DNA from 3 places in the Gracilibacillus marinus genome. Region 1 is predicted to be linked to each of the others. Evidence: riboswitches for the same ligand, from Rfam matches in the RefSeq annotation. Region 1 holds a riboswitch; each other region holds the start of a gene.
What was found. A riboswitch is a leader RNA that binds a small molecule or an ion and turns the genes downstream of it on or off. The one in region 1 is predicted to bind S-adenosylmethionine.

Region 1 (11,419 bases):
CTGCAGGTGTAAACGTATCTTCACTATATCCTACAAGCTCACCATTAATCCATACATAAAAAGCAGATTCCACGCCAGCAAAATGGAGAATCACAGGCTTCTCTTCCCAATCATCTGGTAACGTAAAAGTTGTAACATATTGACCAACAGGATTATAATTCGTTGGCGCGAATGGTGCTTCGATATCATCATGCTCTATCCATGGATACCTTGTATTCACATATTGTGGATAATCGTATCCTTCCAATTGCCAATGTGCAGGCACCTGAATCTTATCCCATGAAGAAACATCTTCTTCATAAAAACGACTGATTTTTGCATCAGGATTTTCCGCAAAGCGAAAATGCCATTTCCCATTAAGTGACATCCAATTCGAAGATCGCTGTTGATCACCAGCCAAAGCATCGTCAATTGTAGCATAAGGAACCACACTTGCATGCGCTTCCATTCTATTGATTTGGAATATTTCCGGATTATTATTCCATTCTGGATACCCATTTTCTGGTGCTTGATAAATTAGTTTTTCTTTATATAAATTCAATACAATCATACCTCCTTGAAATTGTGGTAGACGAATCATTAATCAAAGGATATAATAATTAGTAAAAATAATCAAGTTAAATTTTACTCTAGTTTTACTAAAAGTGAAAAGAGGACTCTTATGACTACAATAAAAGATATTGCACAAAAAGCGAATGTATCGATTGCAACGGTTTCTCGAGTGCTCAATTATGATAGTACCTTATCTGTAAGTGAAGAGACAAAAAAGCGCATATTTGAAATCGCGGAATCACTATCTTATAGCAAAAATACTTCAAGAAAAAAATTATACAGGCGTGTTGCATTTATTCATTGGGTCACAGAATCAGAAGAATTATCTGACCTTTACTATATGGCGATACGACATGGAATTGAAGAAAGAGCAGAGAAACATCATATTCAATTACAAAAATTCACGCGAGACGAATTAGAGAGTATTCCTAACACAATTGACGGCGTGATTGCTGTTGGACGATTTACGACAACAGAAATTACACTAATGAAGCAGAAATCATGCAATGTCGTATTAGTAGATTCAGATACTGAGAATGCTGGTTGTGATGCGGTTTTAGTAGACTTCTCTTCTGTCATTCGTCAAGCTGTCGAACACTTGATGACACAAGGAATCACTCAGATTGGATTTATTGGTGGCAAAGAGGATATACGAGAAAAAGCAATGCGAAAAATGTTGGTAGAGAAGAATTGCTATAATGAAAAGCTTTTTATTGAAACAAATTATCATATCACCAATGGTTATGAAGCAATGCAGACATTTTTAAAGTCAAATAAAGTAACAAATATCGGCTTTGTCGCAGCAAATGATCCACTTGCGATAGGTGCGATAAAAGCATTACATGAAGCATCAATTAAAATACCAGATGATTGTAGAATAATCGGTATAAATGATATTAGTGTATCAAAATATGTCTATCCCGCATTGTCTACGATTCGAATCGAAAAGGAATGGATGGGAAAAACAGCTGTAGATCTTTTAGTTGAACGGCTGAAAGATGATCGAGATATTCCAAAAAAAGTATATATTGATACTACATTGATACAACGTGAAACAACCTGAATGGATAATTCAGGTTGTTTCTGTTCATGTATTTTATTGAGCTACATGTAATACATTCTCTTCTTGTTCGTCTAATTGGATGACTTGAATACATAGAATAAAAATACTTAGAATCGATACAAAACCAAACAACCCTAGTAATCCAAGCTCATATAATGTCGATGATAGGCTTAATGTAATCACACTAACTACAATTGCGCCAATTACTGTTGCTAGTGTCTTCGGACTTGTACGCCACACAAATGTAGATTTAGATGCTTGCATTACTAGTGTAACAATGACAAGTACAAGAATATTTGTAGACATTCCTATCCATACAGGGTGAACATTCAAGAAAAATTCACTTGGATGCCATCCACCTAAATGATACCATGTTAAACCTGACGCAAAGCCTGCAAATAAAGAACTAACAACTGCAGACCTGTTCACAAGCGGCCAGAATAATGCAGCGACAACTGGTGCAAATGTAGCAGAGTTACGTGTTGTCCATGCAAGTACATTCCACCATGCAGATTGCTCTGTACGCAATAACCCAAAACCAATCATTAAAAATGTTAATACTAATAACGAGATTTTCGTATATTTTACCAACTGTTCATTTGTCGCATTTGGATTTATGGAACTACCCACATCTTTTCCTAAACTAGTCGCACCAGAAAATTGACATGGTGCTCCCCACCCTAATGCACATGCCCAAATACCTAGGAAGAATAAGCCGACTAATGGGGCTGGTAACACACTACTTAAATATTCTGGAAGTGCAATTAAACCTAACCTACTATTTGGTACAACAATTGCAGCAGCAAGACCAAAGAGTATTCCACAAAGAATAAAAGGGACACCCATTACAGATGCAGCAATTAACCCTTTTTGCCCTTCTTCTGGTGTACGGCAAGATAACGCCATTTGGAATGCAGCCTGTGCTAAAATCACATTTACTAAGAATGTTCCAAACCATGCAACAATTACTTGCAGTCCAACACCACCAAAATCAAACATCTCAGGTCTAGTTGTCGCTAAGTTCGCTAACCCTGAAATACCTGGATTAATAAAGACAGCAACAACTCCAATAATTAACATGATTAGAAACACAATCGAGTTCATTGTTTGCGTGAATGCAACAGACCACATCCCACCTGCTTGTAAATAGATAAATAATAATAATGCAGTAAACGCAATCGAGAAAGTGAGAGAGATTCCTGTAAAAACATTCAATGCTGAAGCAAATGCAATCGCTGTTGCAACAGACCACATCGGGAATGCAAATGCAGTAATTGCACCAGCTAGTCCTTTTGCTGCTCTACCGTAACGATCTCCAATCATTCCAGATACTGTGACGAGCATTTTCTTACGGAAAGATTTAATCATTAAGAGTGCAATAATAAGAATTTGAATTGTTTCTGCAATGCCATACCATATTGCAGAGACACCTGTTAAATAAGACAATTCTACGATAGAAATATAAGTAGATCCTGAGAATAAACCAGTAATACAAAATGCGACAGTCCACCAGCGGAAATTCCTTCCTCCAACAAAGAAATTATCTCCTGATGCCGCTTTTTTCTGTGCAATTTTACCAACGATAATTAATAAAGACGTATAAATTAATGCAATAGCAATCATCCATATCCCATATGATGTCATTTCGTCACACTCCAATTCAAGTTAATATCGATTGCTGCATCTAAGAACAGATTGTATGCAGGACAACGTTTCAATACTTCTTCCTTCCATTTTTCAATTACTTCATCCGATTCATTTGAAATAACTTCAATCTCACTTGTGACATTTTTATAATACGGAATGACACCATCTACACCTGCAATGCCTCTACGATCAATTTCCGCAACAGTATCTGACTGTAAATACTCGTATTGATAACCATGTTGCTTTGCTACCATCTCTACAACTATTAGCAAACAACTATTAAATGACCCGAGAATGTATTCAAGCGGTGTTGGTGCTGTATTTGTTCCACCAAGTTTTTCTGGTTCATCAATCTCAAAGTGAAAATCTCTTACTTTATTGGCATAACGAAGTGGTGATACTTGTTTTGTACTTGCTTTTACTGTTCGAATCTCTTTGTTGCTCATCCTTCATTCTCCTTTTTCTCTTTTTCTACAAAACGAAAAGCCTCTTTTTATCTTTATAACTAAGATAAAAAGAGGCTTGATTGCATACTCATCGCTCTTCTTATCTTTCAGGAATTACCCTGCTGGAATTGGCACCATTGCTAAACGAATAGCCGGTTGCCGCGGGATCATAGGACCAGATTCCTCCACCGCTCTTGATAAGAATTATTTTGTTGTTACTAACAATAATAAAATTTAAAAGGAATGTCAATACTTTTTCTGATAATTCTGATTATAATAGTTGGTATTAAAATTACAATGTAGGAACAAAAGCGAAAGCGTCCGGTTAGAAACGTAGTGACTGGAACGAACCAACTGAGATAAAGTGAGACTTCAATCAGTTGGAGTTATAAACTCTGACTGATTGGTAGCGAAACTTATCAGGGTGTTAGCGACCGTTTACCCACAACTAGCATTTTAAATATATAATCTCTTTATTATGTTGTGGGTATTACGGACGCTTATTAACCGTGGAAAAGGAATCACGATGAGCTTGCGAATCGATGATGACTTATTGACAGTTGATTCGTGAAGTCACCTAGTTTCTGGACGCTTAAGCTGGATGAGAACAAAAGCGAAAGCGTCCGTTTAGAAACGTAGTGACTGGAGCAAACTAACTGAGATAAAGTGAGACTTCAATCAGTTGGAGTTATAAACTCTGACTGATTGGTAGCGAAACTTATCAGGGTGTTAGCGCCAGTTTACCCGCAACTAGCATTCTATATGTATAAACTTTCATTATATTGTGGGTATTATGGTCGCTTCACCGTGGAAAAGGAATAATGATGAGGGACGAATCGATGATGACTTATCGTAGGACGGTTTGTGAAGTCGCGTAGTTTCTAAGCTTTGGAGCTAGACGTCACGATTTCCAATAATTAACTTTTAACTACTCCTTTTTGACAACAAAAACCGAGGTCCCATTGATGGTAAACCTCGGTTTGATATGTATGATAAAATAAATTATTGCCTACTTTGATTCTATTGGAATCAATTCAAAAATAGGAGTTCGTTTTTCAAATACTTAGTTATTAAACCTCTATACTCTCTAGCCACTCTTCATACCAGTCCATAACAACAACACTCGGCTGTAGTTCAAGCTCTTTTTCTAGCATTTCCTTTAATTCTTCAAAGCATTTTTGAACTAAAGTACTCTTCCCAGTAATAGCAAATATTTTCATGAGTTCAAAATAGCCTTCTTCTTCTAATGGATATCGTTTATAGATTTCTAATGCATGTTCTGTTGCTTTTTCATAAGCTTTATTTTTTGTATACCATCCAATCATTTTCTTCTTTGTTTGGACCCATAAGTATTGTAATCTTATGTATTCATTATTCGCCCATGCGTAATCAAGATTGAACATATACTCTCCCTTACAATATGCCATTATTTCTTCATATTTTTGAATGGTCTGTTCATTTATTTCTTTGTCTTCTCGAATAAATCTTTCAAAAAGGTCTACATCTATTTCCACATCTCGTAAAACGAGGGAATAACCATTTTTAGAATTCTTAATCTGAATATACTTTACATATTGCTTTAATGTAGAACGAACATGATAAATCGTCGTATATAGTTGTGTATAACTCTTTTCCAACGAAAAGTCTGGCCATAATTGTTCCACTAATTCATCCTTTGTTACCAATCGATCTCGATGATGTAATAAATAAAAGAACAATTGTTTTGCTTTAGATGTACGCCATTTCAATTCAATTGTCTTGTTGCCATCAAAAACTAATGGTGTATGGAATAATTGAATAAACAAATATTGTGATGGAGTTTCTTCTTCCGATAATTGATTTAAAGAAATTCTTTCCATTAATCGTTTTGTCGTCTTCTTCAATCGCTCTGCAGTCGCAGGTTTTAGTAAATAGTCCATTGCATTTAATTCAAATGCCGTTACTGCATATTGATTGTATGCAGTAACAAATACGATATGAAGCTTCGGATTCTCATCTAATAAGATTTCCGCTAACTCCATTCCGTTTATTCCAGGCATCTCAATATCTAAAAATAGAACATCAGCATGGTAATCAGAAACCTTTTCTTGTGCTTCAAATGGATTAGAAAATTTAGCTACAATATCATACGTGTGGATTTTAGTTAACTGATGTGCTAAATAGTCTATAGCTAGTGGTTCATCATCGATCAATATTGCTCGCATCGTATCCACCTCTTCTATCATTCACTTCTTCTATTCTATAAACAACTACAGTACCTATACCTTCTAAACTCCTAATACGTAATTCTTTACCAAATAGTTGTTTCCATCTTTTATTTGTGTTCCATAATCCAATCCCTCTGCCATTCGTCCATTTACCTGATTGTAATTGTGCTAGTATTTCTTTACTCATACCGATACCATTGTCTTTCACAATTATTTGTAGTATACCGTTCCGCTTCACTGTTTTGATTTCAAGGCTACCACCTTTTTGTTGCCTCATAATTCCATGTTTAATCGCATTCTCTACAATTGGTTGTATTGTCAATATTGGAATAACGTAGTTCTTTGTATCATGTACATTCCATTTTATTGTGAGTAAATCTCCATACCTCACTTTTTCAATATACAAGTAATCTTCTACAATTTGTAATTCTTCTTTAATGGGGATAAATTGATGATGGGAAGCAAAATCAAATTTTTTCCGCAAAATTTCACTAAATCTCTCAATTAACCCTCTCATCTTATCAGGTTTAAACACACTTAATGCATTGATAGTATTTAGCGTATTAAAGATAAAATGTGGTTGTATTTGAGCATGTAACCACATTGCCTCCATCTCAACTTGTTGTTTTGTTAATCTTTTCATTTGAACAAGATTATACACACGAGCAAGTAACTCCGTACTATCAACAGGTTTCACAACATAATCATTTGCGCCTGCATGAAAGCCCACTTCCATATCTTTTGAATGACTAAGTGCAGTTAATAACAATACAGGTAACTCTGTTTTACTATAACGCTCTCGGATTTCTTTCGTTAATTCATAACCTGATAGATTTGGCATCATAACATCTAGAATAACTAGATCCCATTCCTTTTGAAATAGATGCTCTAATGCACGATTACTATCACTAATTGCAGTAACTTGATAATTTTCTTTTGATAAAATAGATTCTAAGACATACAAATTCACTAAATCATCATCTACAATTAGAATAGAAGCATGTGCTTCTTCTTCCATCACATCTCTATCATTCAACTGTGGCTTTTCTATTACTTTTACTTCCTTTGTTGGTGTGTGATCACTTATTTGCAACGTAAATGATAACTCTGTGCCTAATCCTTTTTTCGATCTTCCGTATAGTTTTTCTCCATGTAATTCGATTAATTGCTTGGAGATACTTAGTCCTAATCCAACTCCTCCTTCAGATAAATAAGACATGGACTCATCTTGTTCATATGGTTCAAATACGCGAAAAAATGTCGATTGATCCATTCCTACACCAGTATCCATAATCGTAACAACAATCTTCCTATCATCAATTGTAGCTTTTAGTTTAATCCATCCATAATCCGTAAATTTTACCGCATTATGAAAGATATTGTAGATGACTTGCAATACTCTATTTTCATCAGCATATACTGGTGGTAAATCCTCAGGAATCTCATTTTTCAGTTGAACCCTTTTTTTATCTATCATCACCTCAAACATATCCATTATACCTGGCACGATAGCTTGTAAATAAAAAGATTGGTACTGTATCTTCGGCTTCGTTAACTTTAATCTAGCTAAATCTAATAAATCATCTAAAAGTATTGACATCCGATTACCAACATGCAGCACTGTTCGAAGTTCTTTTGTTGCTCGTTCATCTAATTGATTTTTATTTCTATCTAACACGACCTCTGTCAATTGAAGCATACTATGAAGTGGATTTCTCAATTCATGTGATGTATTCGCTAAAAAGGAATCTTTTTCTTTTGCAACATTTGCTAAACTTTCCGCTTGTTCTAGCGACTTTCTATAAAGATTTACATATCTATGCAGCCACATCATTGTAAAACAAGCAATGGTTACAACCAGATCAATTGGATAAAACGCCACTCGTATACCTTGTTCAATCCAAATTCCCCACCAGATAAAATTATGAAACAACGCAACAACAGCTAACATCTTCCAAATATCAGCGACAAAGAATTCCTCACGAATTGACTTTATCAACTGTATAATAGCATAAAAACATGTAGAAATTAGGATAAAATTACAAGCATCTGCAATATACTGTAACCATTGTAATGGTAAGAATATGGTTAACAATAACATACTTATACAAACAGCATAAAACCCGTGACTCCATAATTTATTACTAATTTTATAGCCTACTTTTGCTATTAAGTACAAACCTATCGATAAACCGATTGCTCCTATATTTGCCAATCGAATATTCCATTCAAAGTTCAGCTGTAACCAAAAAGTTAAGATTTTCTCATGACTACCTAAGGATTGAATCACAATAGCAAAAAAGAGTATAAAAAATGTATATAAATAGTTCTTATTATGTTCATGAATGAGAAATAATGCAAATGAATAAATAGCATAAATAAGAAACGCAATCATCACAATTAATTGCATGGAATAAGACAATAGTGTCTCTACTCTAATAGTTGAAGATGTACCAAACTCAACAGATCGAATGATTCCCGCATCATATGGATCTAGATAATTAGCGACTTGTATCAATACTTCTATTACACCATTATCTGTTGCTGTAAATGTTGTTAATGTTGGCACATTCATTGGAGTATAGTACTTTTCTTCCGCTGCTACTGTACCTGATTGTGAGATTTTATTTCCATTAATATATACTTCTGATGCATTGCGCACACTCGGAACAACAATTATAAACGGCTCATTAATTCCTTTATCTACTAAAATAGTTAATTGATAAGTACCATAGAAGATTGATGGTTCTTTTTCTGTTTGATAGTCTCCCCATTTACTTGGTACTTTAATAAGTTGCTCATTCTTAGACTCATCTACTTTTGTAAGCAACTGATTTGGATGAAACAACCAGTCCCCATCAAGCGAAACAATCGATTCCTCCCAAATGGCATTCCCTCTTAAATCTAGTATTCCATCTTTAATAGTGACTTGTTCCTTATTACCTGTCATTAATGGTACCCATAATATACGGCAGACTGATAAAAATATTAGGAATAAGATTAAAGTCAGGAGTACCCTCCAATTCATTCTTCTTGTTATTTTCATGTATGTATTGCACCTCGATAAATGGAGCATTGGTAACTCTCACTAATTATTAAAAATTTGTTTCATTTCATGTGTGCCATAATTACTGTATACATTATTTGGATTCAAAACTAAGAGCGTATTGCGTCTCTTGATTTATTCGCATACATATTCTTATCTGCGACGCGAATTAAATCAAATTCTGTCGTACCATGTCTAGGATAGACGCTATATCCCATACTTATATTACAATAAATTGGAATGTTTTGTACAACAAACATGCGACGAAAGGCAGACTGAATCGTTCTTAACATTTCTAACAAAATAGAGACATCATCTACCAAAATCAGAAATTCATCTCCTGATTTTCTATATACATGCAAATGATATTCCCTAGCAACTTGCTGTAACCTAAAGGCAAATTGACAAAGTATATGGTCACCTATAAGATGACCATATGTATCGTTAATCGTTTTAAATTTGTCGACATCCATAAAAATAATTGCAAATTCAGACTCCGTTTCCTGACATTTATGAATAAATTGTTTAAAACTATACTTAAAATGCCGATAATTAGGTAATTGTGTTAACTCATCTGTAAAGGCCATTTTCTTTAATTCTCCATAAGTAAACTCTTCCGACACTTCCAACATATACACACTCCCCTTACCACTAACTTTACTAACAGATTGTTATGAATATCCAATTATATAGTAATTTTGTTATCTTATCACAAACACATATACAAAAACTATACATATTTTGAAATAACCGTCACTTACCTTCGCTCGCTTCTGCTAACTACGGCTTTAAGATGGGGTTTTCTCGATGATTTTTAGATAAAAACGAAAACTCCCGTTTAGAAACATAGTGACTGGAATGAATCAAAAAAATAAAGGAACCACGATAAGGTACAAATCGATGATGATATAATCATCTAAGAAAAAAGCCCTTGATTCTACATCAAGAGCTCTCCACCTATTCCAATAAATTAATTTTCCCATCTGTCATTTTTACTACTTTATCCACATATGCAAGCATTTCTTCATCATGTGTCACCATCAATGTCGTAATCTGTAATTTTTTGGATAAGTCCTTCAGTAATAACATAATGTCCTTAGACCGTTCAGAATCAAGGCTCGCAGTTGGCTCATCTGCAAACAATATCTTTGGTTGATGGATGATGGCACGTCCTATTGCAACACGCTGCTTTTCCCCTCCAGATAACGAAGCAGGTAATGCGTTTTTTCGATGTGACATGCCGATTAAATCAAATACTCGGTCTACTTCTCTCTTTCTTGCTTGTTTATTTAATGAGGATTCTGCGATATCCAACATTAAAAATAGCTGTTCCTCCACAGTAAGAAATGGCACGAGATGTGCAAATTGAAAGACAAAACCAAATTTCTCTGCACGAATTTTTCGAACTTGTTCTTTCGACATAGAGACCAAGTTATTTCCTTCAAATAGTACACTACCATCAGTTGTTTGCTGTAAGCCTGCAGCAATCGTTAATAACGTACTTTTTCCAGATCCTGATGTACCCATTAATGCAGTAATTTCACCTTGCTTTAGAGACAAATTAATTCCCTTTAATACTTCTTCCTTCACTTGACCATTTTGGAATGTTTTACGAATATTGTTTAGAGTAAATACAGACACGTTACATCTCTCCTTGCTGTATCGCACGTAATGGCTCTACTTTTTTGATTTGCAATGCTGAGATTGTTGCACCAATAAAACCAACGACAAAGAAAATGATCGATAATTGTATAGTTGCCTCTGTAGTTAGGTAAAAAGGCATTTCGCTTGGACCAAATGCTTGAAATAATTGACTACATATCGTTGATAAAGCCAAAGCTATAATCGTAATGATAATCATTTGTGTCCACATCATTGTAAATAATGTTCTTGTTTTTATACCTATTGCTTTTAAGATTCCATATAGCCCAATCTTTTGTACATTCATCATATAGAAGAATATCGCGAACAATAGACCACTAATTATAATCAAAAACGCAATAATCATATTGAGTGACATTTGTTCAGCACGATAACTTGGGAGTGTCTGTAACAATTCATCTTTATTAAATACTTGTAATCCAAGGTCTTCATTTATTGTTCCAGAAGGCAAAAATAGAAATTGCATCGACTCTGTTCGATACATCTCTTGAAAATTTTCGTTACTAATGTAAGCAACAGGAGCATGGCTGAATTTCTTTTGATTAACAAACCCTTTTACAATAAATTCTCCACTAAATTGTTCGCTCGTAAGTCGATCACCAATCCGGATGCCCTCTTTCTCAAGTGATTGATCCAGAATAATTTCTCCATTATGAACAGTTTCAAAAAGCGTAGATTCTGTTGATGTAACAAACGCGACACTTCTTTGTTTATCCTTATCATCATGAAAGAAGCCCATTTGGATAGAGAATGCAACAGCATCCTTCTGTTCTGTTAATATCTCTGTTTGAACTTC
Region 2 (11,419 bases), 470 kb from region 1:
TGCGAAAATTCTAGAAGGTCGTGTCGCTATTTTATGTAATAACACGCCATTTGTTCTAACAGTTCCCCATCTGTTTGTCGAATCATTACAAGTGCCTGAAGACTACTATTCCAATAAATTTATCGCATCTTTTGTAAGGATACTTCGATTGATTGCACTATTTTTGACACTATTTACACCAGGTATTTTTGTTGCAGCATCTACTTTCCATCAAGAAATGGTTCCAACACTATTACTTACTACTATGGCAGCGGCGGAGGAGAAGGTACCATTTCCGATTTTATTAGAAGCAATTCTCATGATTTTCATTTTTCAATTGTTGCGAGAAGCTGGTGTACGGATGCCACGCCCAATAGGTTCTGCGATAAGTATTGTTGGGGCATTAGTTATTGGAGAATCTGCTGTACAGGCAGGATTAGTTGGAGCACCAATGGTTATAGTTGTTGCACTCACCGCAATTACTGGTTTTGTAGTAACAGCACTAAGTAATACAATAGTTATTTTGCGTTTTTTTCTATTGATTCTAGGTGGTACGTTAGGTTTATATGGTCTATTGTTAGGTGCGCTAATTATTATTGCACATGCATGTTCATTAAAGTCATTTGGGGTACCATATATGACACCAATTGCGCCAATTATCATCAGTGAATGGAAAGATTATCCGTTAAGATTGTCTAGTTCACTATATCATCATCCTAGATCTCTTGTTAAAAGTTTAGCTCGTTATAGAGGAAGGGGATAGGCGATGAGAAAATTACTATCTCTTTGTATGTTATTCATTTTAACAGGATGTTGGGATTTACAAGAACTTACGGAAATTGGACTTGTTACAGCATTTGCAATCGATATTGACCCTGACTCAGGTGAATATGTGTTAACATCACAATTTATAAGACCTTCCGCACAGAGTCCAGTCACAACGGAGAATGGTGATCCATATGTGACAGTATCGGCAACAGGTAAGTCTATAACAGAATTGCTCAGAAATGTCGACCAAAGTATTGATAGACGTAGCTTTTATGCACATAACAAAATTATCATTATTAGTGAAGAAGTTGCAAAAAAAGGGATTTTAACACTTTTCGAATCTTTTCAACGTGATCAACAAGTAAGAAGTTATGTGTGGATAGGTATTGCAAAGGGAACAAAAGCGAAGGAGTTAATGGAAAGTGCACAATCAGGAATATCTATGATTCCTGCTAACTTTTTTTATAATTTATTTCAAGACGCTGGTCCAGATGCTGTCGCAAGTAATTTATTGAAATTTTACAAGGAAGCAATTCAACAAGGTAATAATCCTGTCATAGGAGTGTTAGAACTTAATCAAATGACAGGAGAAAACTATTCAACAATAAAGTTGAAAGGTAGTTCTATTTTTAAAAAAGACGAATTAGTCGGATTTTTGAATGATGAAGAGACGACAAGTTATAATTGGTTTGAAGATCGATTGGAGAATAGTGATTTAGGCTCTTTAATCGTAGAGGATAAAGGTGTTCCTATTTCTTTAAATATTATAAAAAATCAAAGAACCGTTATACCTAAGATAACGAATAATGGGGAAATTGTATTTAAAGTGACATTAAGGCAACACATGGAACTTGCGGAGCAACAAAAAACATATCATTTCAAAGCACATCGCGATATTCAAAAGTTAGTTCTCAAAGTTCAAAAATTAGCAGAGTCAGAAATTGAAAAACGATTGAAAGAACTATTCAATAAAGCACAATCAGAATTTCAAACAGACTTTTTAGGGTTTGGTGATTTGTTACGTAAATATGAGCCACAGAAATGGAATGAAGTGAAAGATAATTGGGAAAAAGTATTTTCAGATGTAAAATTTGAGATAGAAGTAGTGTGTGAGATAGAAAATACTGGTCTAGTTCGTGGTACATTAGAGCCAAGCCTATAGGGTTTGGCTCTATTCGTTATGATTTTCGAAATACGTACACAATGATGAAGAATAATAAAATAACAATATAACTTAATCCACCAATAAGGAGAAAAGCTAATAAGTAATCTTCTTTTAGTACTTGAAAATCAAAACTCATGTTTGCTCATTCCTTTGTTTTCTATTTTTTATCACGAGTAATAATAGGATGAGAGTAGGAATCAACGTATAAATTAAAATAACATAGACTCCTGACTCAACCCCTTTCCAACGTTGATCATCCAAATTATCAAATCGGAGTAAGGAAATGATCGGTAGGAATAAACCTATGATGACAATAAGTGTATTTTTTGATACCTTTTTGAAAATCCAACTTAATAAAAGCGAAGATACGTACACATGGATTGCAGTTTTATAGAATCCTCCAATGAATAAAATAAACACACCGATACTGTCTAAATTGGTGAAAATCAATCCTACATGTATCGATAATAATATTTCTAAAAAAGGAATATCCGTTTGAGATGCAAATCTTGGACCTAATACACCAATAATAATAATGATAGATAGTAGTAATAATATTGCAGCGATTGTCATACCGATGATTGATATTTTGCGCATGTCCCTTTGGTATGTCACATAGTGCCAGAGCATAAGAAATACTACGCTCTCCCCAAATGGAAATGCAATAACAGTCGGTAATTGATGGAGTATCGGAACTATTCCATCGCCTAATATAGGTAGTAAATTGCTCATGTCTAATTCACCGGTAAAAAAATTAAACGAATAGATTAACAAATTGAAAAAAATAAAAAATGGTAAAAAAATCTCAACAGTCCGTGCTAATACTTCAAATCCAAGACGAAGGATGTATATTACAACAAAGATAAACGCATACAAAATAAACCACAATGGTGTGTATGGAAGTGCGGTTAATTTAATGAGTGCACCAAATTCATAAAAGTTATGTGTGGATTGGCTAAGAAAGTACATGCTATAAAGAAATAATAGTACGATAGCAAATGGCTTACCTATAATATCTGTTAAAATATAGCCGAAGTCCTTCTGATTATAATATCTTGGAATCTGGGTGTAGCATAACAGTAATAAGACTCCAACAATGTAGGCGAAAAGAATAACAATCCAAGCATCTTGTTTTGCACCAATACCTAGTGCAAATAATGTTGTACTACCAACTTCGAAAATAATTACAAGAAATAGTAATTGAATGGAAGATAATTTTGGTGTGTTCATTGAATAACCCTCTCACATAGTTCAATTACATACAGTTTTGCCGAATAAGAGTATATTTAATCTTTTCTTATATAATTAATTTACTAAAAAAAATACTCTAGAAACAAATATAGTATGGCACTAATTTGTTTCTAGAGTATCTATCTATTCTGAGATATGATTATTTACTTTTAAATAATGAATAATTGTACTAACAGCTTCTTCGACAGATAGTTGTTCAGTATCAATAATCAATTCAGGATTACTTGGTTCTTCATATGGTGCATCGATACCCGTAAATCCCTTAATTTCACCAGCTCTTGCCTTTTGATATAACCCTTTAGGATCGCGTGCTTCACAGCCTTCTAAGCTACATTTTACATATATTTCCACAAAATTCCCATCATTTAAAATGTCACGGACTTGCTCTCTGTCTTCTTTATATGGAGAAATAAATGCAGTGAGTGTTAAAAGTCCAGCGTCACTCATTAATTTTGCAACTTCTCCAATTCTGCGGATATTTTCTTTACGGTCATCAGGACTAAATCCTAAATTATTATTTAATCCGTGACGGATATTGTCTCCATCTAATCGATATGTTCGGACGCCTTTTTGAAATAAAGCTTTCTCTAATTCCACTGTGATTGTAGATTTACCTGAACCAGACAATCCAGTAAACCATAACACAGGGCTTTTATGTCCATTTAATTCCGTGCGATCTTGTTTGGTTATAACAGAGTCATGCCAAACAATGTTTGTTGCTTTTGTCATTCACCTGCACCTCTTTGTAATCCTCTAATTAATATTTCTGCAACCTCTGGACGAGAGAATTGACGTGGCAATGCCTCACCATTGCGTAATTTCTCACGTACTTTCGTTCCACTTAAATGTACATGCTCTGATTTATCATGTGGACACGTTTTTTGCGAAGCCATGTTCTCGCATTTGTTGCAATAAAATGCATGTTCAAATTTAAATATAGTAATACCTAACTCTTCTTCGTATTTAGAAATAAGCTCTTGTGCCTCGTATGTGCCATAAAAATCGCCTACACCTGCATGGTCACGGCCCACGATAAAGTGTGTACACCCATAATTTTTGCGGACAATCGCATGTAGAATGGATTCACGTGGCCCTGCATAACGCATTGCAGCAGGATAAATCACAAGTCTAGTTCTATTCTCAGGAAAATAGTGTTTCAATATTGCTTGGTAGCTCTCCATACGAATATCTGCAGGGATATCATCTGATTTTGTTTCCCCAACTAATGGATTTAGTAATAGTCCATCAACAGATTCTAGTGCGCACTTTTGAATATATTCATGTGCGCGATGGACAGGATTTCTTGTCTGGAATCCAACAATTGTTTTCCAACCTAAGTCTTGGAATAATTGTCGTGTTTCAATCGGATCTAAATAAAATTTCTCGAATCCTTGGTGCGATGGGCGATTAACCAATTGTATCGGACCTGCTAAATAAATGTCGCCTTTTTCATACAATTTCTTCACACCAGGGTGGCTATCATCTGTAGTACCATAGACATATTGTGCTTCTTTGTGCTTATCATAACGATATTTCTCTTGTAAATCTAAAATGCCGTAAAGAATACCATCTTGACCGTATAATGCGATAGGTTGGCCAATTGTTAACGCATCTGCTTGCACTTCTGTAACACTAAGTGTGATTGGTATACTCCACACAGTGCCGTCAGCAAGATGGACATTCTCGACAACTTCTTTATAATCTTTTTCGCCGAGGAAGCCTGTTAATGGACTAAACCCACCAATTGCAATTAATTCTAAGTCTGAAACACCCCATGCATCAATGGTAAGGGATGGATAATTCTTTGCTTGTGCTAGAGCTTTTTCTCTTTGCTCTCCTTTTAATTCTCGGTTTACTAATTCTCCACCATGTGCGACAATTGTCTCTATTTTTTGATCCGTGATAACAGACATTATAAAACTCCTTTCGTTTCTCTATGGAAATTGCGACCATCATAAACTGCATCTACATAACCTTTACGAACAACGAAATCACCAAACTTTTCATTTGCTTCTCTTTCATTAGCATATGCATGAATGATTTCTTGTAATGTTGCAAGTATCTCATCTTCTCCAATATTTTCGCGATATAATTGATTTAACCGATCACCAATGAAGCTTCCGCCTAAATACAAATTATATTTGCCTGGTGCTTTACCGATAAAGGCAATCTCAGCAAGAGCTGGACGAGCACAGCCATTTGGACAACCAGACATACGTATGACAATTTCCTCTTCACGAATGCCTTCTTGAATTAGAATTTCATCGAGTTTATCGATTAAAGAAGGGAGGTATCGTTCAGATTCAGCCATCGCTAGTCCACATGTAGGTAATGCCACACATGCGATCGAATTTCTTCTAAGCCCGGAATAGTGTTTACCGTCAGTTAATCCATAGATATCAATAATTTCTTGAATTTTCTTTTTCTTTTGTGTCGTGACATTTGCGATGACTAAATTCTGATTTGGTGTGAGACGGAAATCCCCTGTGTGAATAGAAGCAATCTCGCGTAATGCAGTCATTAACTTGTATTCTTCCGTGTCTTTTACTCTTCCGTTCTCTACATATAATGTGAAGTGCCATCTGTTTCCACCTTTGATCCAACCATAGCGATCTCCATTATGGTCAAAGTGATATGGTTTCGCATCATCTAAGGCAAACCCTAGTCTATTTGATAGTTCTTCTTTGAACCAATCTAATCCATACCGGTCAATCGTATATTTGAATCGGGCATTTTTGCGATCAGATCTATTTCCGTAATCACGTTGAATTGTGACAACTTTTTCTGCAACTTGAATGACGTCTTCTTTTTTGCAATAACCCGCAAGTTTAGCTAATTGTGGATACGTGTTGGTATTCCCGTGTGTGGAACCCATACCTCCACCGACTACGACATTAAACCCAATTACTTCATTATTTTCGATGATTGCAATAAAACCTAAATCCTGTGAAAATACATCAATATCATTGGAAGGTGGTGCCGCAATCCCTATTTTGAATTTTCTTGGTAAATATGTTTTTCCGTAAATAGGTTCATCTTCTACTTTAGAATCAACGATTTTCTCTCTGTCTAACCAAATCTCGTGATAAGCGCCTGTTTTTGGTGATAAATAATCACTGATTTTTTGTGCCCAGTCTTGTATTTCTTGATGCACGTCCGATTGATATGGATTTGGGTTACACATCACATTTCGATTTACATCTCCGCAAGCAGCGATAGTTGTCATTGCTTCTTCATTAATTGTTTTGATGGTTTCTTTTAAATTCCATTTCAAAATACCGTGAAGTTGGAACGCTTGGCGTGTCGTTAGTTTAATTGTATTATCACCGTACTTTTGTGATAACTGATCAACACTTAGCCATTGTTTTGGTGTCGCAACCCCACCTGGAATTGCTACACGTAACATAAATGCATAGGCGGGTTCTAGCTTTTGTTTTCTACGCTCCTCACGAATATCACGGTCATCTTGTTGGTAACTACCATGGAATTTTAGTAGTTTTGTATCGTCATCTGAGATAGCTGCTGTAATTGGGTCATTTAATCCTTCTTTAATCGTTCCTCGTAAAAAACGACTATCTTCTTTGAGTTGTTCGATTGGATCTAATTTTTGCTCCTTATTCGACATTTCTATATCCCCCTCATCAATACACGTCTCGTTGGTATCGTTTCTGTTGTTTTAATTGATTTACATATGCTTCTGCATCTTCTCTACTTACATTCGCATGGTCTTGAACAATTTGGATTAATGTCTGATGCACATCTTTCGCCATTCGCTTCTCATCTCCACATACATAGATATGTGCACCACGTTCTATCCACTCAAATAGTTCTTTACCACGTTCTTCCATGCGATGTTGTACGTAGACTTTTTCTTCTGTATCTCTTGAAAATGCAACATCCAATTTAGAAAGATAGCCTTTTTTCAACCAATTTTGCCAATCTACTTGGTATAAGAAATCAGATCTGAAATGTTGGTCACCGAAAAATAACCATGTATCTCCTTTTAAATCTAATTCTTCTCGTTCCTCAATATAGCCTCTAAATGGTGCGACACCAGTACCAGGGCCAATCATGATGACAGGAGTTTGTTCATCAAATGGAAATTTGAAATTCGGATTCTTGTGTACATAGACATCTACAACATCACCAGGTTTTATTCTGTCTGCGATTTCACCAGAGCAGACACCAGCACGATCTCGACCACAACTATTGTAGCGGACTGTAGCAACAGTTAAATGCACTTCGTCAGGATTTGCTTTGTTGCTACTTGAGATAGAATATTGACGTGCAGGAATTTTTCGCAACCAATCAATCATGGTTGTTGGGTCTAAATCTGCTGGTGGATAATCCTCAATCAAATCGAGTAAGTCACGTCCATCAATATATTGTTTAATTTGATCATTATCTGCAATAAGTTTTAGTAAATCATTGTTTTTAAAGAACCCAGCAGCTTTATCTAATAAACCTTTTGTTAATCTTGTAATCTCAAAAATAGAAGTAAGTGCTTCTTGGATGGAGCGGATTTCTCCTTGTTTATTAATTGGAACAGTTTGTTCAGGATTCCAATTTAATTTTTCAATTACCGCTTTTACTAATGCAGGATCATTTTTCGGATAGATTGCTAGACAATCACCTGGTTCATATGTGAAATTCGATCCTTCTAGTAATAGCTCAATATGTCTCGTTTCTTTGTTCGAGCCTTGACCACTAAGATTAATGTTTTCTAATACTTCTGCTGAAAATGGATTGGCTTTTGAATAAATAGGTTGTTCAATGGAAGATGCCGTTACTGCTGTTACATCTGCAACAGCGCTAGCATTGTCTTCTTGAATTGTTCCAACGATACCTTTAATCCATTCTTCAGCTAATTCTTCGTAATCAACGTCACAGTCTATTCTGTCGTAAAGGCGTGTTGCTCCTAATTCTTCTAATCGTTTATCAAAATCTTTCCCTGTTTGGCAGAAGTGTTCATACGACTCATCTCCAAGTGCTAAAACAGAATATCTAACCCCATCTAACTTAGGTGCCTTTCTACCTAAAAGGAACTCATGGAATTGAATTGCATTATCTGGTGGATCTCCTTCGCCGTGTGTTGCTGTGACAATAAACAAATCTTCTACGTCTTTGATTTTCTTTGGTTTAAAATCATCCATACTTGATAATTGAACAGTAAAGTTTTTATCTTTCAAGGTACTAGAAAGCTGTTCAGCGACACGTTGGCTATTTCCGGTTTCTGAGCCAAATAATATGGTGATAGTACGTGTTGGCTGCTTTGTGACAGTTGCTTGTGGCACTTGTTGTGGTGGTGTTTCAACTGCTTGAGATGCTGCTAAGTAGCCTGCGAGCCAGTTTTTTTGAGCGTTTGTTAATGTTGGTAATACTTGATTTAATATGTCCGTTTGCTTTTGATCAAATGGACTATTGACAACTTGTAATGTCAACATGCTCACCTCTATTTCATTAATTTGTAATTAAACCTATTATATTTATTAAACCTATTGTTTTACTTTGAATTAGGTAAAAAAATAATCGAAACTCATCCTGTTGTATGCAAGCCACATTCAGTTTTTTGGGAATTTGCCCATCTTCCTGCGCGTTCATCACTATTTGGATTCACTGGTGACGTACACGGGATACAGCCGATGCTCGGGTAATTTTGGTCGTGTAATGTGTTGTATGGTAAGTCATTTTCGCGAATGTAATTCCATACATCTTCTAATGTCCAGTATATTAATGGACAGACTTTGATAGATTTAAATCGTTCATCTTTGTTGTAGAACTTTGTGTTTGCTCGACTTGTTGATTGTTCTCGACGTAATCCAGAAATCCAAGCCGTTGCACTGTACAACACTTCTTCTAATGGCTTGATTTTTCGAATATAGCAACACTGATCTGGATTTCTTTTCCACAATGCTGAACCATGTTGAGCTGCTTGTTCCTCTAGTGTCAAACTAGGTTGTTTTAATTCAATTTGTAAAAGTGGATACTTTTCTTTCACACGGTCAATTAAATCATATGTTTCTTGGAAATGTAAACCAGTATCTAAGAATACGAGTTTTGCATCTTTTTTAACTTTGGAAATCAAATCGATTAAGACCATACTTTCTGCACCAAAGCTACAAGCATAAATCAAAGCATCACCGTATGCTTGGTATGCAGATTCAAGTATCATCAATGCACCTTTATGAGAGTCAGCTTCTTCTGGTATATACTCATTCCAATGACTTTCTTCGTAATGGTCATACGTAATTACAGATGTTGACATACCTTTTCCCCTTTCTAAAATTCTATCATTATACGAAAAAACCTCTTATCTTTTTGATAAGAAGTTCAACTGACGTTCACTTCTTATCTTCCGGTAACAGTAGTGTATGCTGTTCCGCAGGATTTGGCACAGTGCCCATTACTTGACCTGTTGCCGAGGTTTCCCAGGGCCTGCCCCTCCACCTCTCTGGATAAGAATTCCTTATATAAACAATTAATGTTATGATATATCTATTTATTGGAAAAGTCAACAGTAAAATAGTCGGAATTATTAAAAAATATACAAAAGCGAAAACACCCGTTTAGAAACGTAGCGACTGGAGCAAATCAACTGAGATAAAGGAATCACGACGAGGAACGAGTCGATGATGACTTATCGTAGGGCGATTTGTGAAGTCGCCTAGTTTCTGGGTGTTGGAGCTGGATGATACAAAAGCGAAAACACCCGTTTAGAAACGTAGCGACTGGAGCAAATCAACTGAGATAAAGGAACCAAACAATGTTTAATTTTCCCCTTGCTTCAAAATAAAAATAACTCTACTTCCCGTTATGGTATATTATAACTAAGGAGGAGAACGAAATGAAATCGAATATTTGGGTATCTCTATTATTATGGATTCTTGTTTGGTTATCTGCCATTACAGTAGAGTTAGCTGGTGGTTCAGAAACTAGTGCATATTTATTTAGTATGATGGCACTATTTTTCGTTGCATTCTTTTTTATGTCTGTTGCGAAATCAGCAGCTATTTATTTATTATGTATACAGTTAATTAGCATTACACTCGCGTTCTTGTTTTCTTCACATGATTGGATGAACCCATTTGTGTTGTTGATGTTCCTTCTGTTACTTGTATCATGTTTCAAATGGACTTCAGGAAGATTTACATATACCTTCACCATTGCTGTGTTGCTAGCGAGTTTTTTAACACAAATGGAATTCCTATCTATTACACTCGTATCTTTTTACTTATTGCTTGCAACGATTCTCATTATAGCAATCTATGAATATTATAAGTATTTCCACCATTTATCTGACATAGAACAACGATACCAAGCATTATTACATACATATAAAAAATTAAAACGTGATACCATCACACATGATCAGTTAACAAGACAACAAGAACGACTACATATAGGTAGAGAGATTCATGATCGAGTTGGTCATACATTAACGAACTTATTAATGCAAATAGAAATTTTACATTTGAAAGATGGCAGGGAAGAATGGAATCAAGTAAAAGTATTGGCACAAGAAAGCTTACAAGAAACGAGAAAAGCTGTTAAAGCACTAAAGGAAGATTCTGTAACAGGTATTGCGGCAATCATTCAATTAATACGGAAACTCGAAGCAGAACAATATATTTCTATTACCTTTTCCATGCGCCAAAATGCCTTGTCGATTACTTTAAGTCCAGACCAAGCTACTGTTGTATATAGAGCAATCCAAGAATCGTTAACGAATATCATGAGACATAGCGCGGGAAAAGAAGCTACTGTTTTGTTAGAAGCACCTGGTTCTGCGACATTTCGATTTGAAGTTACGAATCCACTTACAGAAGATGTCGAATGGCGAGAAGGCTTTGGCATTCAATCAATGAGAGATCGATTGCAACAAATAGGAGGAGAATTAGATATCTTTATATATCAGCATAATTTTGTAGTACGTGGATCTTTTCCACTTAAGGAGTGAGAGAAAATGGTTTCTATTTTACTTGCAGAAGACCAAGTGATTGTTAGACAAGGTATAAAAATGATGCTAGAAACAGATCCAGATTTAGTTGTGACAGGTGAGGCAACAAATGGGAAAGAAGCATTACAACTAAGAGAAAAGTATTATTTCGATTTAGCGATATTAGATATTCGGATGCCAGAACTTGATGGAATCAAAACAGCACAACAATTATTAGAACGGTATCCAGATATGAAAGTGTTAATCCTTACAACATTTAATGATGAAGATTATGCGATTGAAGCATTAAAAATAGGTGT
Region 3 (11,419 bases), on a different contig from region 1:
TTACGATGATGATGTTAATTGACATTGATGATATAAAGAAACTTGCACAGCTAAAACAAGCATTCGAGCCTGTCGAAAAAGAACTTGGACTTAAGATCAGTATTCAACGCGAAGAAATCTTCCAAGCAATGCACCGTGTATAAAGGAGTGAAGTAATCGTGCCAATTGCATATACAGAAATACAAGAAACGATTCGAATGGTACAAATGGAGCACTTAGATGTTCGAACAGTCACAATGGGGATAAGCTTAAGAGATTGCATCGACAGTGATTTTGATACGTTAAAAACAAATGTATTCCATAAAGTTACAACATATGCAAAAAATTTAGTGACTGTTGCAGAACAAGTTGCAGAAGAATATGGTGTACCAATTATTAATAAACGTGTGGCAATCTCCCCTGTTGCAGAACTATTAGGCAATGCTACTGTAGAACAAGCAGTAGAACTTGCCAAAACATTAGATGAAGCTGCAAAAAAGGTGCAGATTGATTTCATTGGTGGCTATTCTGCTCTTGTACATAAAGGAATCTCTAAAGGTGATCAAATTTTACTTGATGCACTGCCACAAGCATTAAGTGAAACAGAGCGAGTATGTGCCTCCATATCTGTCGGTACAACAAGAACGGGTATTAATATGGACGCAGTGAAACAAATGGGTGAAATTATTAAAGCAACTGCAGAATTAACAAAAGATAATAATAGTATTGGTTGTGCAAAACTTGTCGTGTTTTGTAATCCTGTAGAAGACAATCCATTTATGGCAGGTGCCTTTCATGGTGCAGGAGAAGGAGAAGTCGTGTTAAGTGTCGGTGTCAGTGGACCTGGAGTTGTATTACATGCATTAAAACGATATCCTGATGCAGATCTTGGCGAAGTAGCAGAAGTCATTAAAAAGACTGCATTTAAAATCACACGTGCAGGAGAATTTATTGGAAGAGTTGTTGCAGAACGATTAGAGGTGCCTTTTGGTATTATGGATCTATCCCTTGCTCCAACGAATGCGATGAATGATAGTGTTGCAGAAATACTAGAAGAAATTGGTTTAGAGTGTGTTGGTACACATGGAACAATTGCTGCACTTGCACTAATGAATGATGCAGTTAAAAAAGGTGGAGCAATGGCGAGTTCTTATGTCGGCGGACTTAGTGGTGCCTTTATTCCTGTTAGTGAAGACAACGGAATGATTCGTGGTATTGAACAAGGGGCCTTAACACTTCCTAAATTAGAAGCAATGACATGTGTGTGTTCTGTTGGATTAGATATGATCGCAATTGATGGAAATGCTAGTAGTCATACACTTTCTGCTATCATCGCAGACGAAGCAGCCATCGGAATGATTAACAAAAAGACAACAGCAATTCGTATTATTCCTGTTGTTGGCAAAGAGTCAGGTGAAGTGGTGGAATTTGGTGGGTTACTCGGGCGCGCACCAATCATTGGAGTCAATCCTTATCATTCAGATAAATTTATTCAACGTGGTGGCAGAATCCCTGCACCAATCCAAGCATTGACGAATTAACATACCACTTATCAGAATAATATGACTATTCTAACTTTTTAAAAGAGTATTGACTTGATATCAAATGCATGCTATCATCACAATTAATCAAAATTATCAGATAGCTTCTGTTATTCATGATTAGAAATGATATATGTGTTGATTACACTTATTAAAATAGAATAGAATCTCTTATCAAGAGAGGTGGAGGGACTGGCCCGATGAAACCCAGCAACCGTCATTAGTGATAGGTGCTAATTCCATCAAAGTTTGACATACTAAACTTTGAAAGATAAGAGGACGTAACGGTAATGAATGCCAATCCTTTCTGTCCTCTCATGCAGAAAGGATTTTTTATTTTTATACTAATAAAGAGAATAAGAGAAAGAAAGGAGCCAATTCACATTGATTCAAATAAAAGGCTTGTCAAAGATATACAAAACAAAAAAACAACAAGTTCAAGCTGTTGACGACGTATCATTAACGATTAATCAAGGTGAGATTTTTGGTGTGATCGGATATAGTGGTGCTGGAAAAAGTACATTTATTCGCCTAATTAATCGACTTGAAGAGCCGTCCAATGGTACTATATCGATTCACAATAAAGACATTACCAAGATGTCCGCAACAGAACTTAGATTAAAAAGACAAAAAATCGGTATGATCTTCCAACATTTCAATTTACTTTGGTCACGAACAGTCTTCGATAATATCGCATTTCCACTAGAAATTGCTGGCGTACCAAAAGCAACTCGAGCAGAAAAGGTGAATGAACTCATTCAATTAGTCGGTCTTGCTGGCAAAGAGAATAGCTACCCTTCTCAGTTAAGTGGTGGTCAAAAGCAACGCGTCGGTATTGCAAGAGCTTTAGCTAATGACCCAGAAGTATTATTATGTGATGAAGCGACATCCGCTCTTGATCCTGAAACAACGGATGATATCTTAGACTTACTTGTCTCTATTAATAAGAAACTTCAGTTAACTATCATTTTAATTACACACGAAATGCATGTCATTCAAAAAATATGCCATCGTGTTGCAGTAATGGAAAATGGAAAAGTTGTAGAATCTGGTGATGTACTAGATGTGTTTGTGAGACCTCAATCTAAAACAACGAAACGCTTTGTCCAACAATTAAATCCACTAGAACATGACCAAGCTAGCTTAAAAGAATTTATCACAAGCCGTGAAGATAGTGAAGTGGTGAAATTACATTTTATTGGGAACAACGCCAAACGTGCTTTAATTACAGATGTGATTAAACAATTTGATGTAGAGATCAACATCTTACAAGGTTCTATTGCACCAACTCGTGAAGGTGCTTATGGCACATTATATATCGAATTGAATGGCTCCAAAGATGTATTAGCATCATCTATCCAATTTATGCGCGAACAAAGTGTGGAAGTTGAGGTGTTACAACATGTGGAATGATTTATTCCCTAATGTCATCATGGAAGATTTATGGGTTGCGACAGAAGAAACCATGTATATGACAATTATTGCTGTAATAGGCACATTAATTTTGGGGATTTTCTTAGGATTATTATTATTCTTAACAGATAAGGGTAACTTATGGGAAAACAAACTAATTTATAACATAACAGCAGTAGTTGTAAATGTGTTTCGTGCGATTCCATTTATCATTTTAATATTATTACTCTTTCCATTTACAGATTTCTTGATTGGTACTATTCGCGGATGGAAAGCAGCATTACCTGCATTAATTATCGGTGCAGCGCCATTTTATGCGAGACTTGTGGAAATTGGTCTTAAAGAAGTCGACAAAGGCGTGATTGAAGCAGCGAAGTCGATGGGTGCAAATGCATCTACTATTATTTTCAAAGTGTTATTAAAAGAATCTATGCCTGCATTAGTATCAGGAATTACCGTAACAGCAATCGCACTAATTGGATATACCGCAATGGCTGGAGTCATCGGTGCAGGCGGTCTTGGAAATCTTGCTTATTTACAAGGATTCCAGCGATTTAATTTTGATGTCGTTCTTGCATGTACGATTTTAATTATCATTATCGTATTTATATTCCAAGTAATTGGCGACATGCTAACGAAAGCAATTGACAAAAGGTAATATGCTTAACACTAACTTGTTAAGCTTCTTTCATAAAATAAAATAGATAATAAGAAGGGAAGATTTATTTTGAAAAAGTATTTATTTACACTAGTAGCATTATTATTCATCGGAGTTTTAGCAGCATGTGGAACAAGTGACGACAACGAAACAGATAATTCCACAAATGGGGACAGCAATACATCAGAAGATGCAACAACTGATGATGCATCAGAAACAATTGTAGTTGGTGCAACAAGTACACCTCATGCTGAAATATTAGAAGAAGCAAAAAGCCTTTTAGCAGAAGAAGGTATTACATTAGAAATCGAAGTATACCAAGATTATGTATTTCCAAATGAAGATTTAGCAAGCGGAACATTAGATGCGAACTACTTCCAACACATTCCTTATTTCGAGTCTCAAAAAGCAGATAAAGAATATGATTTCGCAAATCTTGGTGGAATCCACATTGAGCCATATGGTTTTTATTCTAAAGATATCAAGAGTGTAGACGACATTACTGAAGGTACTGTTGTGATCATGAGTAACTCTGTAGCAGATCATGGTCGTGCATTATCCATTCTAGAAGAAGCAGAATTAATTAAATTAGACGAAAATGTTGAAAAAGTAGATGCACAAGTAAAAGATATCGTAGAGAATCCATTAAATTTAGAATTTGATACAGATGTAGATGCAGGTTTCTTACCTGAATTCTATGAGCGTGAAACAGAAGCATTAGTTGCAATTAACGGTAACTATGCATTGCAAGCTGGATTGTCACCAACTAAAGATGCACTATTGTTAGAAGGTACAGACTCTCCTTATGTAAATATTATTGCTGTTCGTAGTGAAGATAAAGACAAAGAAGCATTACAAAAATTAGTTGAAGTACTTCACTCAGAAGCCATTCAAAACTTTATCAATGAAAAATATGAAGGAAAAGTAGTTCCTGTAGCAGAATAATTGTAAACAGATATTAAGATAAAGAATTTTTCAATTACAAAAATCCAAGCGATTCGAAAGCTAATTACCGAAGCGCTTGGATTTTGTGTGTAATAGAAGTGAATTCTGTGATATTCGATATGTGCTTTGCACCCGCTCCGGCTTGCCCAATCCCCTTTCCATGGGCTTTTTCCTTCAGCTAACTTTTCCAAACACAAACCGCTTGGAAAAGTGGATCTTCAGAAAAAAGGATCCCATAGGAGTGGGATTGGGCGCCTACGCTCAGTGAAGTTCTACAATGTTTGCAAATGCTAGCATTTTGGTTGGTTAGAGAAATCAGCTTTTTTAGCTCATAATGATAATAAATCAGAGGCGATATGGGATAAAGCAAATATTTTTATAATTCCTTCCATTGTAGAATATAAAAAAGCGTAGGTGTCCGTTTCCACTCCTGTGGGATGTTTTTTCCCCTAAGATCCACTTTTTTAGCGTTCTTTGCTAGAAAAGTTAGCTTAGAGGAAAAACCCACGGAAAGGGAAACGGACAAACCGGAGCGGTTGCTAAGCACATATAAAATCTCAAAGTTATCAAATAGAAGTATCTAAGATAAAAATCTAAAGAATTCCTTTGTCCAATCTCATCTTCTACACCTATTCAAACCACTCCATCACTCTCTCGCTTCTCCTTCTCTCTGCTACATGCTACAATAACTACACGAATACCAATTCATACATCTTATAATGGAGTTGAAGAAATGCAACAATTAGTTTTAGAAGAGAAATGGAAACAAACAATTAGTTCACAAGATTTACAAACGATAGAGAAGCTTTTCCAATCTACTAGCAAGCATCAAGAAGGTGTCATTTTCACTCCTATCCGTCATGCACGAAATCACCGGAACGAATTATTATGCAGTGTCATTATTCACAATTTTACCGATGACAAATTATCACTTATCGGAAGTACCTTACAATTATTCCATAATGACAACATAATTGCGGAAGAGTCATTCCATGATACAAGGTTACTTTTACAACCAAGAACAAGTATGCCTTGGACCTTTATTTACCCTAATCATCCCTATCTTGAACAACACCCACTTCCAACTGAATGGTCGATTAAAATAATATAAATTGCGGATTTCCTCAGTCCGCTTTCTTATCCTAATGCATCACGTCTCTTGTACCCTATCATTCCAATAATACTTACTACTATTGCAAGTGCACTGATGCTAATAAGTGGCTTCCATGTGAATGTATCCATAGGAAGTTCTGGAATATGTGCAAAACTAGAAAGCATTGTCCCCCATTCAGGCATCTCCAATAATCCACCTAAATAAATATGAATGAAGCAAAAGACAAGATAACCCCAAATCAAAGAGGTATATTTTGGTACCCAGCCAAATAACCATACAGCAAGTGAGATAACAAAAAACATGGCAGGTAAGTAGGAGAAACTTGATACAAACATATTTTCAAATGGGATAGGATTTGTCATCACTTCTTTCGATACAAGCCATAGTCCGAATATACCAAGAAATAGACTAAGTGCCGCACTGAACCATCCGATTATCCAATAGATGCACACAACCCTGATTCTTGCTACACTTCGAACAAGCAAGTGTTCCACACGTCCCTTTTTTTCTTCTCCTCTTATTCTCATAAAAAACAGAATACCTGGAATTGTTGCAAATATTGCTAATACACGCATAAGCAATGTCGTAAATTGTTCTGTCACACTATAATCAGAATTATTTCCTATCAGTTGTTGAAACATTTCATTATCTGCAATGAATACTTCTATATCACCAAATACAGATCCATAAGAAACGCCTACTATCCATAATGCGAAAAACCATGCCAGCATTGATTTAAATTGGATTCGTATGATCAGACCTAATGGAGAGGCAAGCAAATGCCCAGCATCTCGTTTCCCTTTTCTACTTGGAATTAATCCACTTCCTATATCTCTCCTCGCTTGAACGAAAAACGTAAGTAATAGGAAAACAACCGAAAATCCCAACACAACAGGAATTGGCCACAATGTATTCTCAACAAAACTCTTTGTACGCACTAACAATCCTAACGGTGACAAGAAACTGACTTGTTCTGCTGTTACATCACCTATTGCACGAATGAAATAAAAGACAAATAGACTCGCAATTGCAATACCTGTCGTTCCTTTACTCGTTTCTTGTAATTGTGCTAAAAATGCTGTTAACATAGCAAAAAAGATACCCGCAGTTGCAATGGTCAGACCATATACAATAGACCCAATTATCGTAACAGACGATTCATTTAATACAATGAGTCCTACAGTAATGAAAAAACCAATCAAAAGATTCACGACTACTAGATAAATAACGGAAGCAGAAATAGATGCTAATCTCCCAACAGGTAATGCACGGATGAATTCCATTCGACCATCTTCTTCTTCTTTCCTAGTCAATGTAGACATGAGTAAACAGTTCATCACACCAATTACAACCATTGTAAATACTAACATTTGATGTGCAAGCATCGCTCCAGTATGATAGTTTTCCACACTAAATATTGGTCCTACCATTGCAACCATTGCAGGATTTTTCATTGTTTCTGCCATGACATTTCTTTCTTGTTGTGATTGGTATAATCCATCAAATGCAATCACTGTAAGTAACGTAATCGCTACAAGTGAAAGTATCCAAATAATACTTGCGATTCGTACCTGTTTCCATTTCCAATAGAGTAATTGTTTCGTAGATTGAAAATACATCTTCTCCCTCCTCTCTTACTTCACTTCATAATGTTGGATAAATAATTCTTCTAAAGTAGGTGGCAAGCTTTCGATATATGTGATCTGGTGTTCACTAAGTTGTTTCATCACCTCTGATAGATTCTCTGCATCTACTTGCAATTCATATTGCTCATTCGTTTTTGTCATGTCATGGACGCCAGCTAACGTATGCAACGTGTCTATTGGTCGTTTTGTTTGTACAATGATTTTTGATCTTGTTAAATGTCTTAACTGTTGTAATGTTCCACTCTCAATAATTTCGCCATTGCGAATAATCCCTACCGTATCACATAGTTTTTCTACTTCTGATAATATATGGCTCGATAACAAGACACTTTTTCCTTCTTCCTTTGCTTCCATTACACATTGTTGAAAAACTTGTTCCATTAAAGGATCTAATCCAGACGTAGGCTCATCTAATATGAATAACTCGGAAGGCGAGGCAAAAGCACTAATTAGTGCAACCTTTTGGCGGTTCCCTTTGGAATATGTGCCACATTTTTTTGTCGGATCTAATTGGAACCTCTCGATAAGTGCATCTCTTTTCCCTTTATTAACCGTTCCTTTTAGTCTCAAGAAAAAATCAATCACTTCTCCCCCAGTTAAGTTATCCCATAAATGAACATCACCTGGTACATAAGAGACTTTCTCATGAATACTCACAGCCTCTTTCCATACATTCTTACCGAATATGGTTGCTTCACCACTTGTTGCTTTTACAATTCCTAAAAGAATACGTAATGTTGTCGATTTCCCTGCACCATTTGGTCCAATAAAACCGTATACTTCTCCTTTTTCTAATTGAAAAGTCACACCATTTAACGCAACAAAGGAACCAAACTTTTTTGTTATGTGTTGTACATCCATTACTGACATTGTCCTTACCTCCCTCATATTTATCGAAAATTAATTCTTATCCTTACATGTATTGTATCTGTTCTATTTCATATACACAATACAGTTTTGAAATATTATATTAATATTATTTCAAAACTAGTACAAACAAATGTAGAAAAAGTTAGGATGATTTCATTGTGAAATGATAGAAATATCGTTACAATATGCTTGAGGTGAGAGTATATGGACGGATTTGAACGCCGCACAGCATCAAAAAAACAGCAAATTATCGTTACAGCATTGCCTCTTTTTTTGACGCATGGTATAAAAAGTGTTTCTATTGCTACCATTGCGAAACAGGCACATGTATCACAAGTATCCATTTACAACTATTTTGGAAGTAAAGATCATTTGCTAAAGGCAACAATGGACTATTATATTGATGAAATTTTTAAAGAATATGAAGAAATTTTACATGCAAAAATATCTTTTTCTGATAAAATTAAACAAATGATTTTTCAAAAAGGAAAGTTAGCAACAGCAATACACGAAGAAATTATTTCTTACTTCACTTCAAGTGCTTCTGGAGAGCCATCATATGCAGATCAACTATTTCAAGAAAAAACTCTACAGTTCTTCTATACATTAATCCAGCAAGGAAAAGACGAAGGGTATATTAAGAAGGATTTATCTGAGCATGCTGTCATGATTTATTTACAATTATTTAAAGATGCGATGCAAAAGAAAGAGCTACAAGAGGTATTGATACCGCTCACAGAGGATATTATGCATTTATTCTTTTATGGTATAATAGGTAATAAAGACTAGAAACATCATATGTTAAGGAGTGTGTTCCACATGTCTAGCAAGCAACAACCATCTGCTTCAATCAAAACAATGTATGCACTAATAGAAAATATTCCTGTACCAATACTTATTTTGAAATTACATAGCGATCTTACCATCTCTATATTTGATGCGAATAATGCTTGCGCGTCACACTTTGAGTATACAAAAAAAGAACTACTAAAGATTCCTCCACAAAAATTAGTAAACAAAGAAGCGTGGATTCATTTTAGTAATATGAAGGAGTTATCTGTTGATGAGGTGACAAATATAGAAACAACACACATCACAAAAAGTGGGATACCTATTCCTGTATCCGTCACACTCAAGCTTCAACAGATTGATCAATCAATCTATATCCTCACAACATTTCAGGATATAACTGACAAAAGGAATATAGAAGATCAACTCATGATTATCGACAAACAATTGCATTCCTTATTTCATTATAATCCTGACTTGATTTTTATGTTAGATAAAGAAGGTTTCTTTACTAATGTGAATCCAGCTAATAATAAAATTTTAAAATATACGGCTGCGGAAATGTTACAGATGCATTATAAAGATGTTCTGCATCCAAATGATTTAGAAAGAACGAATCATATTTTTGATCAAGTCTTAGCACACCAAACTGTACAAGAAGTATTAAAAGTCTATAATAAAGATAAAATGGTACTGCTCTTAGATATTACAGCTGTACCAATTATTATTGATAATGAAGTACGTGGTGTGATTGGTGTCGCGCGTGATATCACAGAAGAAAGACAAATGTCAGAACGATTGCAAATAAGTGAACAGCGATATAAATCTGTCTTAGAGAATAATATTGATGCGGTATTGTCTTTTGACTTATATGGTCGATTTACATATGTAAATAAAGCTACTGAGAATATGATGGGATACACAGAAGACGAATTAAGAGGGCAATATTTTCTCGATTATATCGTTCCTGAAGAACAAGCTAGGACTATTAGCGAATATAGTAAAGTATTAGAAGGCAATGCTATTCAATACGAAACTGTAATGTTTAATAAACAGAAAGAACGCATCTATCTACATGTTACTGTCATACCTATTAAGGTGCATGATGCAATTACAGGTGTGCATTGCATTGGTAAAGATATTACAGAAACCAAATTATTTGAAGAGAAACTCAATTATATGGCATACCATGATTATTTAACAGAATTACCGAACCAACACTTTTTTCATGCATCGTTAAAGAGCGCCTTGGAAAAAGCAAAACAATTAGATCTTAAGCTCGCTATTTTCTTCCTAGATTTAGATCGATTCAAAGCGATTAATGATTCATTAGGACATGACTTTGGGGATATCGTGTTACTTAAAGTTGCCAATAGAATAAAAGAAATTCTCCCTGCAAATGCAAGTGCCTATCGTTACGGCGGAGATGAATTTATTGTTTTAGTGGAAGATACAGATGCCCCTGAAACGAGAGAACTTGCGGAAAATATACTAGAAGAACTGTCTCAAGCATATATTTTGGACGATATGGAATTAGTTATTACGCCAAGTATCGGTGTAAGTATGTACCCATATGATGGTATAGAAAGTAAAATATTAATAAAAAAAGCAGACAATGCCATGTATCATGCAAAACGAATTGGTAAAAGTAATTATCAATTTTACAGTGAATCGATGCATAACAAAATTCCTGGTAACATTGAATTAGAATCACTTTTACGTAAAGCAATAAAACAAAATGAATTTTCACTATATTATCAACCTCAAATAGATCCGGTGACAAATGATATTTATGGTGCTGAAGCTTTAATTCGATGGGAAAATAAAGAACTCGGACTGATTTCACCTGGTGAATTCATTCCATTAGCAGAAGAATCTGGTTTAATTGTACCAATCGGGGAATGGGTAATGGATGAAGCTTGTCGCCAAAATAAAGAATGGCAAGACAAAGGCTACAAACCTTTTCGTATATCGATTAATCTATCTTTGCGACAATTTTACCAATCTGATCTTGTAAAAAAATTAGAACAGGTTATTACAAAATATCAGTTAGATCCACAATACTTAGAATTAGAAATTACAGAGTCTATGGCAATGGATGCGAATACTGCGTCTACTATTCTGCATGATCTAAAAAAAATAGGCGTGCACATTGCAATGGATGATTTCGGAACAGGTTATAGTTCATTAAACAATTTAAAGAAATTCCCGATAGATCATTTAAAAATTGATCAGTCCTTTATTCGTGATATGACAACAGATGCAGATGATAGAGATATTGTATCGACAATTATTATGCTTGCACATAACTTGAATATGAAGACAATTGCTGAAGGGGTAGAAACAAAAGAGCAGGCAGAATTTTTACACTCAATTAAATGTGATGCATTACAAGGATACTATTATTGCCGTCCATTACCTGCAAAAGACTTTCTAGATTATTTAACAGAACATTCGTAAACAA

Region 2: another riboswitch for S-adenosylmethionine. It lies ahead of ACFOZ1_RS00585 (phosphoadenylyl-sulfate reductase); the one in region 1 lies ahead of ACFOZ1_RS02580 (OsmC family protein).
Region 3: another riboswitch for S-adenosylmethionine. It lies ahead of ACFOZ1_RS13850 (methionine ABC transporter ATP-binding protein); the one in region 1 lies ahead of ACFOZ1_RS02580 (OsmC family protein).

What each region holds. Positions count from the first base shown of each region.
Region 1 is NZ_JBHSDV010000001.1:565,937-577,355, reverse strand. It holds gene lacZ (beta-galactosidase, LacZ type) at 1-541, opposite strand, end outside; gene ACFOZ1_RS02590 (LacI family DNA-binding transcriptional regulator) at 662-1,615, shown strand; gene ACFOZ1_RS02585 (sodium:solute symporter family protein) at 1,649-3,259, opposite strand; gene ACFOZ1_RS02580 (OsmC family protein) at 3,256-3,708, opposite strand; SAM riboswitch class I at 3,806-3,912, opposite strand; gene ACFOZ1_RS02575 (response regulator) at 4,779-5,912, opposite strand; gene ACFOZ1_RS02570 (ATP-binding protein) at 5,890-8,865, opposite strand; gene ACFOZ1_RS02565 (GGDEF domain-containing protein) at 9,072-9,593, opposite strand; gene ACFOZ1_RS02560 (ABC transporter ATP-binding protein) at 9,919-10,602, opposite strand; gene ACFOZ1_RS02555 (ABC transporter permease) at 10,604-11,419, opposite strand, start outside.
Region 2 is NZ_JBHSDV010000001.1:98,013-109,431, forward strand. It holds gene ACFOZ1_RS00545 (spore germination protein) at 1-742, shown strand, start outside; gene ACFOZ1_RS00550 (Ger(x)C family spore germination protein) at 746-1,909, shown strand; gene ACFOZ1_RS00555 (hypothetical protein) at 1,926-2,048, opposite strand; gene ACFOZ1_RS00560 (GerAB/ArcD/ProY family transporter) at 2,045-3,142, opposite strand; gene cysC (adenylyl-sulfate kinase) at 3,287-3,892, opposite strand; gene sat (sulfate adenylyltransferase) at 3,889-5,076, opposite strand; gene cysI (assimilatory sulfite reductase (NADPH) hemoprotein subunit) at 5,076-6,788, opposite strand; gene ACFOZ1_RS00580 (assimilatory sulfite reductase (NADPH) flavoprotein subunit) at 6,805-8,604, opposite strand; gene ACFOZ1_RS00585 (phosphoadenylyl-sulfate reductase) at 8,700-9,428, opposite strand; SAM riboswitch class I at 9,509-9,625, opposite strand; gene ACFOZ1_RS00590 (sensor histidine kinase) at 10,008-11,120, shown strand; gene ACFOZ1_RS00595 (response regulator) at 11,127-11,419, shown strand, end outside.
Region 3 is NZ_JBHSDV010000005.1:57,231-68,649, forward strand. It holds gene ACFOZ1_RS13840 (ACT domain-containing protein) at 1-143, shown strand, start outside; gene ACFOZ1_RS13845 (PFL family protein) at 159-1,520, shown strand; SAM riboswitch class I at 1,689-1,798, shown strand; gene ACFOZ1_RS13850 (methionine ABC transporter ATP-binding protein) at 1,905-2,933, shown strand; gene ACFOZ1_RS13855 (methionine ABC transporter permease) at 2,923-3,591, shown strand; gene ACFOZ1_RS13860 (MetQ/NlpA family ABC transporter substrate-binding protein) at 3,661-4,536, shown strand; gene ACFOZ1_RS13865 (SLAP domain-containing protein) at 5,270-5,647, shown strand; gene ACFOZ1_RS13870 (ABC transporter permease) at 5,674-7,269, opposite strand; gene ACFOZ1_RS13875 (ABC transporter ATP-binding protein) at 7,285-8,166, opposite strand; gene ACFOZ1_RS13880 (TetR/AcrR family transcriptional regulator) at 8,371-8,955, shown strand; gene ACFOZ1_RS13885 (sensor domain-containing protein) at 8,986-11,415, shown strand.